DNA from 2 places in the Nonomuraea africana genome. Region 1 is predicted to be linked to the other one. Evidence: riboswitches for the same ligand, from Rfam matches in the RefSeq annotation. Region 1 holds a riboswitch; the other holds the start of a gene.
The links. Region 1 has a riboswitch for S-adenosylmethionine ahead of H4W81_RS34220 (aminotransferase class V-fold PLP-dependent enzyme). Riboswitches for the same ligand answer to the same signal wherever they lie in the genome.

Region 1 (8,206 bases):
CCCGAGCCACTCGACCTGGTCGACATCGGCGCGGGTGACGGAGCGCTGTCGGCCGGCGTGCTGGCCCTCGCCGAGCCCGGCCTGCGCAAGAGGCTGCGCGTCACGGCCGTCGACCTGTCCTCGCGCCCCGCCGAGCTGCCCGAGGCGATCGCCTGGAGCCACACGACGCCACCTGCGATCAGCGGCCTGGTGATCGCCAACGAATGGCTGGACAACATACCGTTCGACGTGGCCGAGCAGACCCCCGACGGACCGCGGCTGGTGCTGGTCGACACCGAGACCGGTGACGAGCGGCTGGGCCCTCCCCCCGACGAGGAGGACCTGCGCTGGATGGAGCGCTGGTGGCCGCTGCGCGCAGTGGGTCAGCGCGCGGAGCTGGGGAGGTCACGGTGCGCGGCGTGGGCGGGCGTGATCGGACGGCTGGTCCACGGTCAGGCGATAGCCATCGATTATGCACACCCTGTGGATAACCGGCCCGCTCGCGGCACGCTGACCGGATACAGGGACGGTTCGGTCGTTGCGCCTATACCCGACGGGACCTGCGACATCACCGCGCATGTCGCACTTGACGCGTGCGCGGAGGCGGGCGAGCGGGCCGGTGCGATATCCACAACCTTGTCCACACAGCGCGACATGCTGCGCTCTCTCGGCGTCACCGGCACGCGTCCCTCACTCGACCTGGCGCGGACCGATCCGCCCGCCTATCTGAGGGCGCTGGCGCGCGCCTCGCAGGAGGCCGAGCTCATCGACGCCGAGGGCCTTGGTGCGTTCGGGTGGCTCAGCCAGCTACGTTAAAAGGCGTGGAGATCGAACAGACCTCGCTTCCAGGCATCGGGCTCAAACACGAGTTCAGCACCCATTCGGGTCGCCGCGTCGCCGTCGTCTCACACCGCTCGGGGCGGCGTGACCTGATCATCTACGACCGGTCGGATCCCGACAGGGCGTGCGAAGCGATACAGCTCAACGACGAAGAGGCCGACGCGCTGGTCGAACTGCTCGGCGCCCCGCGCATCGTCCAGCGGCTCAACGCCCTGCACAGCGAGATCGAAGGGCTGGTGAGCATCCAGCTCCCGATCCTGCCCGGCTCGCCGTACGACGGCAGGACGCTGGGTGACACGCGCATCCGCACCCGCACCGGCGCCTCGGTGGTGGCCGTGGTGCGCGGTCCGCAGGTCAACGCCAGCCCGACCCCCGACTTCAGGTTCACCGCGGGAGACGTCGTGGTCGTCGTCGGTGACGATGAGACGACCCGGGCGGTCGCCGACATTCTCACGGACGGCGGATGAGAAACGAGCTCATCAGCCCGCCATACCGCCTTTGCGGGGGCCGGGCAGCGTGATGGCGGTCCATTTGGCACGTTTCTCATCCGAAGTGCACGACACCGCGATCGTCTTCCTCGAACTCGGCGGCATCATCCTCGCTCTCGGGGTGCTCGGCGCGCTGGCGTTGCGAGCGGGAATCTCCGCCATCCCCCTCTATCTCCTGGCCGGTCTCGCCTTCGGGCAGGGCGGCCTGCTCCCTCTCGCCACCAGCGAGGAGTTCATCGCCATCGGCGCCGAGATCGGCGTCGTGCTCCTGCTTCTCACGCTCGGCCTCGAGTACAACGCGAGCGAGCTGGTCTCCAGCCTGCGCGGCAACGCCAGGGCCGGCCTGGTCGACATCGTCCTCAACGCGGCGCCTGGCGCGATCGCCGCGCTGCTGCTGGGCTGGGGCCCGGTCGCGGCCGTGGCCATGGCGGGCGTCACCTACGCCACCTCGTCGGGCATCACCGCGAAGGTGCTGTCCGATCTCGGGTGGATAGGCAACCGCGAGACACCGGTGGTGCTGTCGCTTCTCGTCTTCGAGGATCTGGCGATGGCCGTCTACCTGCCGTTGCTCACCGCCATGCTGGCGGGCGTCTCGCTGATGACGGGCGCGATCTCGCTGGGCATCGCCCTCGGCACGGTCACCGTCGTCCTGGTCATCGCGCTGCGCTTCGGCAGGTTCATCGAGGCGTTCGTCTCCAGCCCGAACAACGAGGTGCTGCTGCTCAAGGTGCTCGGCCTGGCGCTGCTGGTGGCCGGCATCGCCCAGGAGCTCCAGGTGTCGGCCGCCGTGGGCGCGTTCCTCGTCGGCATCGCGCTGTCGGGCGAGCTGGCGCACGAGGCGAGAGCGCTGCTGATGCCGCTGCGCGACCTGTTCGCCGCGGTGTTCTTCGTCTTCTTCGGCCTGCAGACCGACCCCACGAAGATCCCGCCCGTGGCGCTGCTCGCGCTGCTGCTCGCGCTGGTCAGCATCATCACCAAGCTGCTCACCGGCGCCTATGCGGCCCGCAGGGCAGGGATCGCCAGGGCGGGCCGCATGCGCGCGGGCATCGCGCTGGTCCCGCGCGGTGAGTTCAACATCGTCATCGCGGGCCTCGCGGTCGCGGCGGGGGCCCATCCCGATCTCGGCCCGCTCGCCGCCACCTACGTGCTGATCCTCGCGGCCTTCGGCCCGCTGGCCGCCAAGCTGGTCGAGCCGATACTCACGCGGCCTCCGTCGTCGGCCCCGTGAGTCGCTTCGCTCACTCGCAGGAAACGTCGAGCGAGCGAAGCCCTCGAATGATGTAGCCGGGGTTCCACTCGGGCTCCCTGGTGAGCTCGAGCGAAGGCGCCCTCTTCAGGAGGGCGCCGAAGGACTCCACCAGCTCGATCCTGGCCAGCGGCGCGCCCAGGCAGAAGTGGATGCCCGCGCCGAAGGAGATGTGCGGGTTGTCCGCCCGGCCGACATCGAGGGTGTCCGGATCGGCGAAGACCTCGGGGTCGCGGTTGGCCGAGCCGAACAGCAGGGCGACCTCCACGCCCTTCGGAATGGTCACGCCGCCTACCTCGATGTCCTCCAGCGCCCAGCGCTCGAACATCTGCAGCGGCGTGTCGTAGCGCATCAGCTCCTCGATGGCCGTGGGCAGCAGCGAGAGGTCGTCGCGCAGCCGTACGAGCTCGGCGGGGTTGCGGAACAGCGACCACCAGCCGTTGCCCGTGACGTTCACGGTCGCCTCGTGACCGGCGTTGAGCAGGAGCACGCAGGTGCCGACCAGCTCGTCCTCGGTCAGCTCCTCGATCTGGGCGAGCGCGCTGATGAGGTCGTCGCCAGGAGCCGACCTGCGGGCGCGGGCCAGGCCCTTGAGATAGTCGGAGAACTCCGCCGCGGCCCTGACCGCGGTGTGCTGCGCCGCCGCCGAGGGGTTCAGCTCGTACATGCCGCAGATGTCGGCCGACCACGGACGCAGCAGGTGCCGGTCGGCGTCGGGCACCCCGAGCATCTCGGCGATGACGGTGACCGGCAGGGGCTCGGCCACCTCCGCGATCAGGTCGCCGCCGCCCTTCTCGACGAAGTCGTCGACGAGGCCCTCGACGATCGCGCGGACCCTCGGGCGCATCGACTCGACCATGCGCGGCGTGAACGCCTTGGAGACCAGGCGGCGCAGGCGGGTGTGGACGGGCGGCTCGACGTCGAGCATGCCCGCCCTGATCACCCGCCAGAAGGGCTCCTGGAAGTCCGGCTCGGGCTCGCGCCCGAACTCCTCGTGCGTGGCCAGGTGCAGGTAGGACCTGCCCAGCCTGCGGTCGCGCAGCAGCGCGTTGACGTCGGCGTGCCTGGCGATCAGCCACTGCCCCGTGGGCTCGAAGAAGCTGACTGGCGTCTCGCGCCTCAGCTCGTCATAGACCGCGTAAGGCGAAGCCACGAAATCCGGATTCCAAGGATCAAAGCGCACTAGTCAATACTAGATTCCGCCTTCGCGTGCCTGCTCCGCATCTTGATGTTGAGCAGCTCCACGACCACCGAGAACGCCATCGCGAAGTAGATGTAGCCCTTGTCGATGTGCTGCCCGAACCCCTCGGCCAGAAGCAGGACGCCGATCAGCACGAGGAACGCCAGCGCCAGCATCTTGATGCTCGGGTGCCTGTCGACGAACCTGCTGATCGGCCCCGAGGCGAACAGCATCACCAGTACCGCGACGATCACCGCGGCGACCATCACGCCCAGTTCCTCGACCATGCCGACGGCGGTGATGACCGAGTCGAGCGAGAAGACGATGTCGAGCACCATGATCTGCAGGATCACCGAGGTGAAGGAGGTGACCTTGCGCTGCTTGCCCTCCTTGTCCTTCAGCTCCATGCTGTCGCCGATCTCGATCACGCTCTTGGCCAGCAGGAACAGGCCGCCCAGGATGAGAATCAGATCTCGGCCCGAGACCCCGTGCCCGAAGATCTCGAACAGCGGCTCCCTCAACCGCACCACCCATGCCAGCCCGAGGAGCAGCAGGAGGCGGGAGATGAGCGCGGCGGCCAGTCCGAGGACCCTGGCTCTGTCGCGCTGTTCGGGTGGGAGTTTGCCCGCCAGGATCGAAATGAAGATGATGTTGTCGATGCCCAGGACGATCTCCAGGGCCACCAGGGTGAAGAACCCGATCCAGATCTGGGGGTTTGTCACCCAGTCCAGCATCACATACCTCCTCGGTTAGTCGTCCCCAACCCCAACGAGCCGATCACTCCGAAAGTTCGTGGCCCTCCGCACCCCCGGCCCGCCAACCGGCACCCGATGGCGCGGGCTTGCGAAATGGGGCCACGTGTCGGTTATAGTTCCGGCGTAGGTCATGAGTGCCAGCGCTTAGCCCCGGCTTGCTGGCCGGCAACCCTCGCGTCCGCGGCGGGGTGCCCCGGGTGAAGACCTGGTCCGTCACGAGGTGTGGCGGGCAAGCGCGGGCTCCGAGGTGCCACAGCCGGGGGTCCGATGACCCCAGGAAGGCTGTGCCATGTCCGTTGCGACGATCTCCGCCCCCGTTGCCGTCAAGGTGCTCGGCGAGGACCTCGAGGTGCCCGTCAAGGGCGGCCGTCTGGTCTCCTACGCCAACCTCGACTACGCCGCCAGCGCCCCGTGTCTCGAGCCGGTCAGCGCGGCCGTCGCCGCCGCGCTCCCGGCCTACTCCAGCGTGCACCGCGGCGCGGGCTACGCCTCCCAGCTCACCACCGCCCGTTACGAGCAGGCGCGCCACACCGTCCGCGCCTTCGTGGGAGCCCGCCCCGACGACGCGGTGATCTTCACCCGCAACACCACCGACGCCACGAACCTGCTGGCGAGCTGTCTTCCTCCGCAGACGACCGTGGTCGTCTTCGACACCGAGCACCATGCGTCGCTGCTGCCGTGGGAGCGCGTCGTCAGGCTCGCCCCGCCCGCCTTCCCCGGCGAGGCCGTACGGCAGGCCGACGCGGCGCTCGCCGAGATCGACGGCCCCAAGCTGCTCGTCGTCACCGCCGCCTCCAACGTGACGGGCGAGCTGTGGCCGATCGCCGCGCTCGCGCACATCGCGCACCGGCACGGCGCCCGCATCCTGGTCGACGCCGCCCAGCTGGTCCCGCATCGCAGGCTCAACCTGACCGCGCTCGACCTCGACTACGTCGCCTTCTCCGGTCACAAGCTCTACGCTCCCTTCGGCGCGGGTGTACTGGTCGGGCGGCGAGACTGGCTGTCGGCGGGCCAGCCGTACCTGAAGGGCGGCGGCGCGGTGAAGGCGGTCACCGACAGCGCCGAGTGGCACGAGGACGCCGAGCCCAGGCACGAGGCGGGCACCCCGAACGTGCTCGGCGCGATCGCGCTGGCCGCCGCGTGCGACGCGCTGACCGCCACCGGCTGGACGCCCCTGGTCCGTGAGGAGGAGCGCCTCGTCGCCAGGCTGCGCGAGGGCCTGTCAGCCATCGAGGGCGTGCACGAGTTGTCGCTGTGGGGCCCCGACCACCCCAGGGTCGGCATCGTGTCGTTCGTCGTGGACGGCTACACCGCGCGCGAGGTCGCCGAGGCGCTGTCCGGCGAGTACGGCATCGGCGTGCGCGACGGCAAGTTCTGCGCGCACCCGTTCGTGCGCCACCTGCTCGGCACGTCGAGCGCCGACGGCGGCTGCGAGGACGGGACCACCGCGGCCGTCAGGGCCTCCATCGGCATCGGCACCACCGAGGAGCACATCGACCGCCTGATCGGCGCGTTGCGCGACCTGGTCACGCGACACTAGGGGCTCGACAGCTCGCGGTGCTGCTGCGACACGTCGATGGGAGCACGGGCCGCGGCCTGGTCTTCGGCCCGGCGGCGGGCCCGTCTGCCGAGGACCCCCTTGTAGATGCCGTCGACGCCGAAGCGGCCGCCGCCCGTCGCGGCGAGCACCAGGTTGGCGGCCCCCAGCGTGCCGACCAGCTCCCACCCTCGGTCGGCGAGGAAGATGCCGTTGTCCACGTGCACGAACAGGAACGCCCCCGCCATCACCACCACCAGGGCCAGTGCCGCGATCGGCACGAACAGGCCGATGACGAGCAGGAAGCCGCCCACCGGCTCGGCCACCATGGTGAAGGCCGCGGCCAGCCGCGGCTGCGGCACCCCCCCTTGGGTGAATCCCTGCGCCGTGGCGTCGTAGCCGTTCTGCCACTTCTGCACGCCGTGTGCGATGAAGATGAGGCCGACCACCACGCGCGCGACCAACGCGGCGAGATCGAACAAGACTCTTTTCATGCCTTTCTTCTCCCCTGGCTCACCAGCGGAAATGCGCGAATAGACCATTCCTTGACTGGATCACCCCCACCGTCGGTGGCAGCATGGCGGGTATGGAAGAACGCGTGGTCGGAATCGGCGCAGGCGCCAAGGAGCTGGCCACGGAGGACATGATCCTCAACATCGGGCCACAGCACCCCTCGACGCACGGCGTTCTGCGCCTTCGCCTCACCCTCGACGGCGAGCGCATCGCCACCGCCGAGCCGATCATCGGCTACATGCACAGGGGCGCGGAGAAGCTGTTCGAGGTCCGCGACTACCGGCAGATCATCATGCTGGCCAACAGGCACGACTGGCTGTCTGGGTTCGCCAACGAGCTCGGCGTGGTGCTGGCCGCCGAACGCATGCTCGGCATGGAGGTACCCGCCAGGGCGGTGTGGACGCGCACGCTGCTCGCCGAGCTCAACAGGGCGCTGTCGCACCTGATGTTCCTCGGCTCGTACCCGCTCGAACTGGGCGCGATCACCCCGATCTTCTACGCGTTCAACGAGCGCGAGCGGATCCAGGCCGTCATGGAGGAGATCTCCGGCGGACGGATGCACTACATGTTCAACCGGGTGGGCGGGCTCAAGGAGGAGCTGCCCGCGGGCTGGCTCGACCGCGTCAGCGCGACCGTCGCCGCCACCAGGGCCAAGGTGCCCAACATCGAGAACCTCATCCTCGGCAACGAGATCTTCCTGGCCCGCACCCGCGGCGTCGGCGTCCTCGACCGCGAAACGATCATGCAGTACGGCGTGAGCGGCCCGATCGCCAGGGCCTCGGGCGTCGACTTCGATCTGCGGCGCGACCAGCCGTACCTCGCCTACGGGGAGCTGCCGGTCAAGGTGGTCACCAGGACGGCGGGCGACTGCCACGCCCGCTTCGAGGTGCTGCTCGAGCAGCTCAAGGTCTCGCTCGACCTGGCCGACGCCTGCGTCGAGCGGCTGCGCGCGCTGCCCCCAGGCCCGATCAACCAGCGCCTGCCCAAGGTGCTGAAGGTGCCGGAGGGCCACACCTACGCCTGGACGGAGAACCCGCTGGGCATCAACGGCTACTACCTGGTCTCCAGGGGAGACAAGACCCCGTGGCGGATGAAGCTGCGCTCGGCCTCCTACAGCAACGTCCAGGTGCTGCGCGAGATGCTGCCAGGGCACCTGGTCGCCGACATGGTCGCGATTCTCGGCTCGATGTTCTTCGTGGTGGGTGACATCGACAAGTGAGGGACAAATACGTCGACTGGCTGCGCGCGGTCAGCCTGATCACCGTCGTGGTGTGGCACTGGGCGTTCACCATCCTCCGGTGGTCGCCCGACGGGCCCACCCCCACCAGCCCGCTGGGCTTCACCTCAGGGCTGTGGATCCTCACCTGGCTCTTCCAGGTGCTGCCACTGTTCTTCTACGTCGGCGGCTACGTCCACCTGCTGTCGTGGAACAGGGCCTGCGAACGCGGGACCGGCATCGGCGCCTTCGTCTGGCGGCGCATCAAGGCCCTGGCCGTCCCCGGCCTCACCCTGTCGGGCGTCTGGATCGGCATCGGCGCCGTCGTGACCGCGCTGTTCGACATCCCCTGGATGTGGCGGGTGGTGCTGCTCGTCCTCAGCCCTCTGTGGTTCCTGATCGTCTACCTGATGCTGATCGCGCTGCTGCCCGTGGCGCTGTGGCTGCACCGC
Region 2 (8,206 bases), 350 kb from region 1:
CATGCCGCGCAGGCGCGGCGGGGCCGCCTGTCCCTCGGTGTACGGCCGGCCGTCGGTGTACCCGGCGGCGGTGAGCACCACGTAGCGCTCGCGCGCGCTCTCCCTCGCACCGGCGATGTACTGGCGCTGCCCGAACAGCTCGGCGGGACCGCCCTGGACGGGGTAGGGCCGCACCGTGACCGGCCGCGGGTCACGGTTGCGCTCGGCGGGGGGAGGGCCGGTGAGGACGGCGATGCCCGCGGTGGCGACGAAGGTCTGGGTGCTCTCGGTGTAGGTGGCGCGCAGGGCGGTGCGGCAGCCGGGCAGGCGGACGCCGTCCTGGAAGGCGGCGGCGCACGGCGACTCGGGCGCGATGCCGACCAGGACGTAGGTGGTGCGGGCGCCGGAGGGGGTGGTGCCGGGGAGCCGGGCGGGGAAGACCTCGGCGGCGGGCCACATCCGCCACCGCTCGGCGACGGGCGGCTCGGCCGGTGGCCAGATCATGGTCATGATCGGAATCAGGACGATGGACAGTCGGATCACGTCGACCTCGGAGAAAGGGGGGAGAGGGACGCTTCGCCGTGCATTCTGGCACGCGGGCGATGATTCAATCCGACGGTTCGGTAAACAGCCCGATACGTGGAGTAGTCGACACTTTCACCCCTTCAACCACCACCACCCCGTTTGTCCCAAGATTCGGCAGCTCCTGGGAACCCGCCTCCCGAAACCCCCCGCGCCCTAAACCCCCAACCCCATGGGGTCCTCCACTCGCTGAAGAACCTCAGCCCCGTGCAATCCTTCGCCCGCTGAAGAACCTCAGCCCCGTGCGATCGTTCGTCCGTCCGAAAAGGGGGTCAGGGGAGGGCGGAGAGGCGGACGTGGGCGCCTGGGGGCAGGCCGAGTCGTTGGGCGGCGTCGCCAGAGTTGACCGCCAGCGCGATCAGCCCGGCCGAGTCCGTGAACGCCACCAGGTCCCCGGGCGCCACCGCGGCGAACGACTCGCGGAAGGGAAGGGCCAGCTGCCTGCGCCCGAGCCACACCCCCAGCGTGTCCCCCACGCGGACCCCGAGCGCCGCAAGGTCGCCCGCGGGGATGGACAGCTGGGTGTTGCCGAAGCGGTCCACCGAGACCACCTCGCCCTCCACCGCCCCCTCGCGCAGGTGCGAGGCGGGCGAGGGCAGGGAGACCAGCCTGTCGAGCGAGATCTCGGGCCCGACCTCCGCCGGCTTGCGCCCCGTGCACAGGTGCGCCGCCACGGGGGAGAAGACGTCGCGGCCGTGGAAGGTCGGCGAGATGGGGCTGAGGCACAGCTCGGCGTTGGCGATCTCGTAGGCGGCCACGGCGCCGCCGCTGGCGCCGATCGCCCAGGAGAGCAGGCCGTTGTCGGGCCCGATGAAGATCCGGTCGCCGGCCTCGACCGCCACCGCGCGGCGGGCGCCGCCCGCGCCGGGGTCGACGATCCCGATGTGCACGCCCGCGGGCAGGTAAGGGATGGTCTGCGCGAGAATCGCCGCGCCCCTGCGGACGTCCCCCGAGGGCACCAGATGGCACACGTCGATCACGCGCGCCTGCGGCGCGATCCCGGCGATCACTCCGTGGCAGGCGGCCACGTATCCGTCTTCGAGTCCGTAGTCGGTGAGAAGTGTGATGACAGGGCTCACACTTGGCGACTGTACGTCTCCGCAACCGTCGTGAACACCCGCACGTGGCACATTACGATGGGCCACGGGCCGCGCCGACCGAGGAGGAGACCATGGACACTGCACCGGTCAGCGGTGACAGTGCTGCCCAGGAACCACCGCGCAAGCCCCTGTCCGAGCGCGACCTTCAGCTCCTCGCCTTCGAGCGCCAGTGGTGGCGTCACGCGGGCGCCAAGGAGCACGCCATCCGCGAGACCTTCGGGTTCTCCGCCACCCGCTACTACCAGTTGCTGGGTGATCTCATCGATCGTCCGGAGGCGATGGAGCACGACCCGATGCTGGTCAAACGCCTGCGCAGGTTGCGGGCGACCCGGCAGAGGGAGCGCGCGGCGCGCAAGCTGGGCATGCGCCCCTGACAGCCTGGGTACGGCAGGCGCGTGATGAACATTCCAGCAATTCACGCCATGGTGCGCGATCCTGGCGGCGCGGTGATCGGGCTCGACTTCGACGGCACGCTGGCGCCGATCGTGCCCGATCCCGACGACGCCAGGATCCATCCCGCTGCCCCCGGTGTGCTCGCCGAGCTGGGGAGCCTGGTGAAGGCCGTGGTCATCGTGACGGGCAGGCCCGCGGCCACCGCGGTCAAGTACGCTCCAGGCCTGGAGAAGGTCCCTGGCCTGGTGGTGCTCGGGCACTACGGGTTCGAGCGGTGGGAGAACGGGAGGGTGAGCGCGCCTCCGCCACCCCCCGGCGTCCTGCACGCCGAGGCGGCGCTGCCGCTGCTGCTGCAGCGGCTCGGCATGGACGGCGTGACGATCGAGGACAAACAGCGGGCGGTGGCCGTCCACACCAGGCGCGCCCCCGACCCCCAGGGCGCCCTTGAACGGCTGCGCGAGCCGCTGGCGAAGCTGGCGGCCGCGCACTCCCTGGTCGTGGAGCCGGGCCGGCTGGTCCTCGAGCTGAGGCCGCCCGGCATGGACAAGGGCCACGCGCTCGACCTGTTCCTGGCCGAGCGGGCGGCCCGATCCGTGATGTTCGTGGGCGACGATCTGGGCGATCTGGCGGCCTTCGCCGCGGTGCGCGCCTCCGGGCTGCCGGGGGTGGCCGTGTGCAGCGGCTCGGCCGAGGTGACCGAGCTCGCCGAGCGCGCCGACCTCGTCGTCGACGGGCCTGACGGGGTCGTGGCGCTGCTGGGTGAGCTGGCCGCGGCCATCCGCGATTCGTCTGCAACCGGGGCGGGCTAACCTCCCGGTCATGTTGATGACGCTGGCCGTGACGGCCTCGCTCGTGCTGACGGGCGCCCCCTCCTCCGGCGCCGAGCCGGTGTCGATCCGCGGGGCGACGATCCAGGTCCCCTCCTCGTGGAAGGTCAAGAAGACCAACTGGGGAGCCGTCCACGTGCTCACCGGAGGCTGCGACCGTCGCGCTATGGAGTGCAGGGGCTTCTGGCTGCTCGGTCCCGAGGGCATCAAGTACGCCTCGGAGAACAACCCGTTCAGGGTCGACGAGCCGTACCACCCGAGCAGCGGGGTGATGCAGTGCACGCACGACAAGCGCTACTTCTCCTCGCCGATGCCCTCGAAGCCGAGCGTCTCCGGGCTGCGGCAGGTCGGCAGCGGACACAAGGCCTACTACCGGCAGTGGAAGGTCACCTGTCACACCGAGCGGGGCAAGCCGACCAAGGTCACCTACCCGCAGCGGATCTGGTACCTGCCGACGTCGAAGATCCTCGTCGTCGACGAGTGGGCCACACCGGGCCTCGGGGCGATGCTCAAGCGCGCGTCCTGGCGCTGAGCACGCCGCCGACGGCCAGCGCGACCAGCGTGGGGACGATGAGGAAGGCGGTGTGCGTGCCGAAGCCGTCGGCCAGGGCGCCGAGCACGAACGGTCCCGCGCCCATCGCGAGACCCGCCCAGACGGGAGCGGCCGCGGCGGCGAGGCCGGGGCGGTCGCCCGACGCGGCGATCACCCCGGCCAGCGCGAGAGGGAAGTGCATCGACGCGCCGAGCCCGCAGACGACCAGCCCGGTGTAGGCGACGAGCGGTTGCGTGCTCAGCCAGAACAGCAGCCAGCCGGCCGCCGTCATCGACAGCGCGCCCACCAGGAGCCGCGCCGGCGAGACGAGCAGCGCCAGCCGCGCGCCCGCGAACCTGCCGATCGCGAGCCCGCCGATGAAGGCGGTCAGCCCGGTGGCGGCGGTCGCGGCGTCGAGTCCGGTACGGCCGGCCAGCACCTCGGCGCCGAACAGGTTGAAGCAGAACTCGATCGCCACGCAGCAGAACAGCACCACGCACGCCACGTGGAAGCGCCAGTCCGGCCTGCCGGTGACCCTGACCGACGCCGCGGGCCCCTCGCCCAGCCTGGTCCTGCCCATCGTGACGACCAGCACGACGGTCAGGGCCGGGGTGAACAGCAGGGCCGCCCGCCAGCCGAGCGCCGACTGGGCGGCCAGGCTGAGCAGGAAGGTGGCGGCCACGCCGATGACGACGGCGATCGCGTTCGCCTCGCTGATCGCGGCGGGTCCCGCGGGCCCGTGGTGGTCGCTGAGGGCGGCCATCGCGGTGTAGAGCATGACCGAGCCGAAGCCGCCGGCCAGCGCGAAGCCCGTGAGCGTGAAGGGAAGCGACGAGGCCAGCATGACGAGCATGACGCCCGCGTTCAGCCCGGCCAGGCCGATCCACAGGACGGCGCGCCTGCCGTACGCGCGGGTGAGCAGGGGGAGGGAGAGGCCGGCGGCGATGGTGGCGGCGGCCATGGCGGTGCCGTGCAGGGCGCCGACGGCGGCCGAGACGCGCAGGTCGATGCGGAGCAGGGGGAGCGCGGCGCTGAGGCCGTAGATGAAGGTCGCGAACACGCTCATCTGGAGGTAGATGAACCAGGTGACGGTGTCTCGCGATAACGCCCTAGATGCTGGCAAGTTGCTCGCCCAGCCACCGCCGCGGAGGGAGCGCGGTGGCGGCGGCCTTGAGCCGCGCGCCGCGCCGTAGCCGCTCGTCCTCCGGCATCTCCAGGCCGGCGTGCAGGGCGCGCGCGGTCTCGCACACGTCGTAGGGGTTGACGACGAGCGCGTCGGCGCCGAGCTCGGCCGCCGCGCCCGCCTCGCGCGAGAGCACCAGCGCGCAGCGCGGTGACAGGATCGGGCCCTCCTTGGCGACCAGGTTCATGCCGTCGCGGATGGGGTTGACCAGCAGCACGTCGGCCAGGCGGTAGGCGGCCAGCGAGCGCGGGTAGTCGTCGTTGACGTTGAGGATCAGCGGATCCCAGTCCTCCGTGGCGTACTCGTCCTCGATCTCCTTGGCGCAGCGCTGCACGGCCGCGGTGTACTCGCGGTACTCGGGCAGGTCGTGCCGCGAGGGGTAGGCGAAGGCGAGGTGGACCACGCGCCCGTGCCACTCGGGATGCGCGGCGAGGAACTCCCTGTAGGCCATCAGGCCGCGGACGATGTTCTTCGACAGCTCGGTGCGGTCGATGCGGACGATCAGCCTGCGGTCGCCCACCTGCTCCCTGAGCGCGGCCATGTGCGACTCGACGTCGGGCTCGCAGGCCCGTTTCCACAGCGTCTCGCCGTCGACGCCGAGCCCGTGGACCCCGATGCGGGTGGTGCGGCCCTCGTGGGAGACCGTGCGGCTCGAGACCTTGGCGTCGAGCAGGCTCTCGCAGCAGTCCATGAACGCCCGGGCCCATCGCTCGGTCAGGAATCCGGCGTGGTCGGCGCCCAGGATGCCCTCGAGCACCTCCCTCGCGACCTCGTCGGGCAGTAACGAGAAGTACTCGGGAGGCGCCCACGGGGTGTGGCTGAAGTGCGCGATGCGCAGGTCGGGGCGCTCGGCGCGGAGCATGGCGGGGGTGAGCGTCAGGTGGTAGTCCTGCACCATCACCCTCGCGCCGTGGCTCGCCTCCTCCGCCAGCGCCAGCGCGAACGCGCCGTTGTAGTCGCGGTAGGACTCCCACTCCCTCTCGAACCTGGAGTCGAAGTGGGGCGCGTTCGGGATGTCGTACAGCAGGTGGTTGACGAACCAGAGCGTGGAGTTGGCCACCGCGTTGTAGGCGCGGTGGAAGGTGGCGGGCGGGATGTCGAGCATGCGCAGCTTGCCGGTGTCGTAGCCGGCCTGGTCGAGGCGGCCGCCGGGCGCCAGCCGTACGGCACTGCGGTCGCCGTCGGACAGCGCCGCGCAGACCCAGAGCACGCCCTCCTCTCTGGCCACCCCGGAGAGCCCTGACACCAGGCCTCCCGCGCCGCGTTTCATGGTCAGCTCGCCGCCGTCGGAGACAGTGAAGGAGACCGGACCCCTGTTGGAGGCCACCAGGACGCTGTTCATGTGAACAACCATGACGCCCGACCATAGGATCTCGCTATGGCCCTTGATGAGCTAACCGAGGAACTGGCCCGCTCCGCAGCGGGCGGCGACCATCGCGCGCTGGGCGAGCTCCTGAAGCGCATCGAGCCCGACGTGCTGCGCCACTGCGCGCGCATCCTCCCCTACCACCAGGACGCCGAGGAGGCGTGCCAGGACACCCTGCTCGCGGTGGCCCGCAACATCGGCCGCTTCGAGGGCAGGGCCAGGTTCAGCACCTGGCTCCACATCGTCACCGCCAACTGCGCGCGCACCACCTACCGGTCGCTGAAGCGCAGGGCCGCCGAGCAGACCTCCGAGGAGCTGCCGGTGCAGAAGCCCGACGTACGGCGCGTCAGCGTCATCGCGGGCTCGCGGCTCGACCTGCTCGACGCCATGGAGGCGCTCGAGGCCGACAAGCCCGACCTGGCCCAGGCGCTGGTGCTGCGCGACATCGTCCAGCTCGACTACAACGAGGTCGCCGAGCAGCTCGGCATCCCGCTCGGCACCGCCAAGTCCCGTATCCACCAGGCGCGCAAGTACGTTCAGGCCGCGCTGGGTGATACGTATCGTCTCAGCTAGCGAGACGCCTGCTCGTGTCATGAGCATCGCCGGGTATGGTGAGGCGCATAACTTCATATTGCTCATCCAGAGGGGTGGAGGGACCGGCCCTGCGAAGCCCCGGCAACCCTCCCGGACTGTGCTCGTGAAGTGACGAGGCCGGCCGGGACAGGTGCCAATTCCGGTCTGTGACCAAGGTGGTCGCAGACGAAGATGAGGGAAGGCCTCGCTTCATGTCCCTTGATTTCGGCCCCGCTGTCGCTCTGTCCTGCCGCGAGTGCGGCGCACGCTACGACCTGGGCCCTAGCTTCGCCTGTCTGGAGTGTTTCGGGCCGCTCGAAGTGGCCTACTCCTTCGGCTCCGTCACCCGCGAGGACATCGCGTCGGGTCCCGCGAACATCTGGCGGTACCGCTCGCTGCTGCCCGTCCCCGTGGACGTGACGTCCAAGCAGAACATGAACCCCGGCTGGACGAAGCTCGTCAAGGCCGACAACCTGGGCAAGGTTCTCGGGCTGCGCGACCTGCACGTCAAGGACGACTCGGGCAACCCCACCCACTCCTTCAAGGACCGCGTGGTCGCCATCGCCGTCGAGGCGGCGCGCAACTTCGGCTTCCACACCCTGTCGTGCTCCTCCACGGGCAACCTGGCGGGCGCGGTGACCGCCGCGGCGGCTCGCGCGGGCCTCGAGGCGTGCGTGTTCATCCCGGCCGACCTGGAGCAGGCCAAGATCGCCATGGCGCGGGTCTTCGGCGGCAAGCTGGTCGGCATCGAGGGCACCTACGACGAGGTCAACCGCTTCTGCTCCGAGCTCATCGGCGACCCGCTGGGCGACAAGTGGGGGTTCGTCAACGTCAACCTGCGGCCCTACTACGCCGAGGGGTCGAAGACGCTGGCCTACGAGATCGCCGAGCAGCTCGGCTGGGAGCTGCCCGACCAGATCATCATCCCGGTGGCCTCGGGCTCGCAGCTCACGAAGATTGACAAGGGCTTCAAGGAGCTCATCTCGCTCGGGCTCGTGGAGGACAAGCCCTACAAGATCTTCGCAGCGCAGGCGGCGGGGTGCTCTCCCGTCTCCACCGCCTTCAAGGCGGGGCACGACGTGGTCCAGCCGGTCAAGCCGGACACCATCGCCAAGTCGCTGGCCATCGGAAACCCCGCCGACGGGCCGTACGTGCTCGACATCGCGCGCCGTACGGGCGGGGCGGTGGAGGACGTCACCGACGCCGAGGTGGTGTCGGCCATCAAGCTGCTGGCCTCGACGGAGGGCATCTTCGCGGAGACCGCGGGCGGGGTGACGGTCGGCGTGCTGAAGAAGCTCGTCGAGACCGCGCAGCTCGACCCTTCGTTGACGACCGTCGTGCTCAACACGGGCGACGGGCTCAAGACGCTCGACGCGATCGCGGAGGACGCCAGTCCCACGGCCGTGATCCGGCCGTCTCTCGACGCGTTCCGCGCGGCTGTCTGAAAGGAAAGGTACAAGTCATGAGCGTTTCGGTGCGGATTCCCACCATTCTGCGCACGTACACCGGCGGCAACGCGGAGGTGAGCGGCGAAGGCGGCACGCTTCGCGAGGTGCTGCAGAAGCTCGACGCCGACTATCCGGGGATCGGTGCGCGAATTCTGGATGAATCGGGCAAAATTCGCCGTTTTGTCAACGTTTATGTGGGAGAAGAGGACGTCCGTTTTGTGGA

Region 2: it holds a riboswitch for S-adenosylmethionine, as region 1 does, so the genes downstream of both, thrC (threonine synthase) here and H4W81_RS34220 (aminotransferase class V-fold PLP-dependent enzyme) in region 1, are expected to answer to the same signal.

The regions. Positions count from the first base shown of each region.
Region 1 is NZ_JADBEF010000001.1:7,196,478-7,204,683, forward strand. It holds gene H4W81_RS34195 (SAM-dependent methyltransferase) at 1-795, shown strand, start outside; gene H4W81_RS34200 (cation:proton antiporter regulatory subunit) at 801-1,286, shown strand; gene H4W81_RS34205 (cation:proton antiporter) at 1,372-2,535, shown strand; gene H4W81_RS34210 (cytochrome P450) at 2,546-3,706, opposite strand; gene H4W81_RS34215 (TerC family protein) at 3,736-4,455, opposite strand; SAM riboswitch class IV at 4,615-4,730, shown strand; gene H4W81_RS34220 (aminotransferase class V-fold PLP-dependent enzyme) at 4,778-6,028, shown strand; gene H4W81_RS34225 (DoxX family protein) at 6,025-6,519, opposite strand; gene H4W81_RS34230 (NADH-quinone oxidoreductase subunit D) at 6,612-7,757, shown strand; gene H4W81_RS34235 (acyltransferase family protein) at 7,754-8,206, shown strand, end outside.
Region 2 is NZ_JADBEF010000001.1:6,842,364-6,850,569, reverse strand. It holds gene H4W81_RS32440 (hypothetical protein) at 1-489, opposite strand, end outside; gene H4W81_RS32435 (SAM hydrolase/SAM-dependent halogenase family protein) at 834-1,640, opposite strand; gene H4W81_RS32430 (DUF3263 domain-containing protein) at 1,733-2,035, shown strand; gene otsB (trehalose-phosphatase) at 2,084-2,863, shown strand; gene H4W81_RS32420 (hypothetical protein) at 2,874-3,413, shown strand; gene H4W81_RS32415 (MFS transporter) at 3,391-4,479, opposite strand; gene H4W81_RS32410 (alpha,alpha-trehalose-phosphate synthase (UDP-forming)) at 4,523-5,938, opposite strand; gene H4W81_RS32405 (RNA polymerase sigma factor) at 5,975-6,535, shown strand; SAM riboswitch class I at 6,595-6,734, shown strand; gene thrC (threonine synthase) at 6,748-7,980, shown strand; gene H4W81_RS32395 (MoaD/ThiS family protein) at 7,998-8,206, shown strand, end outside.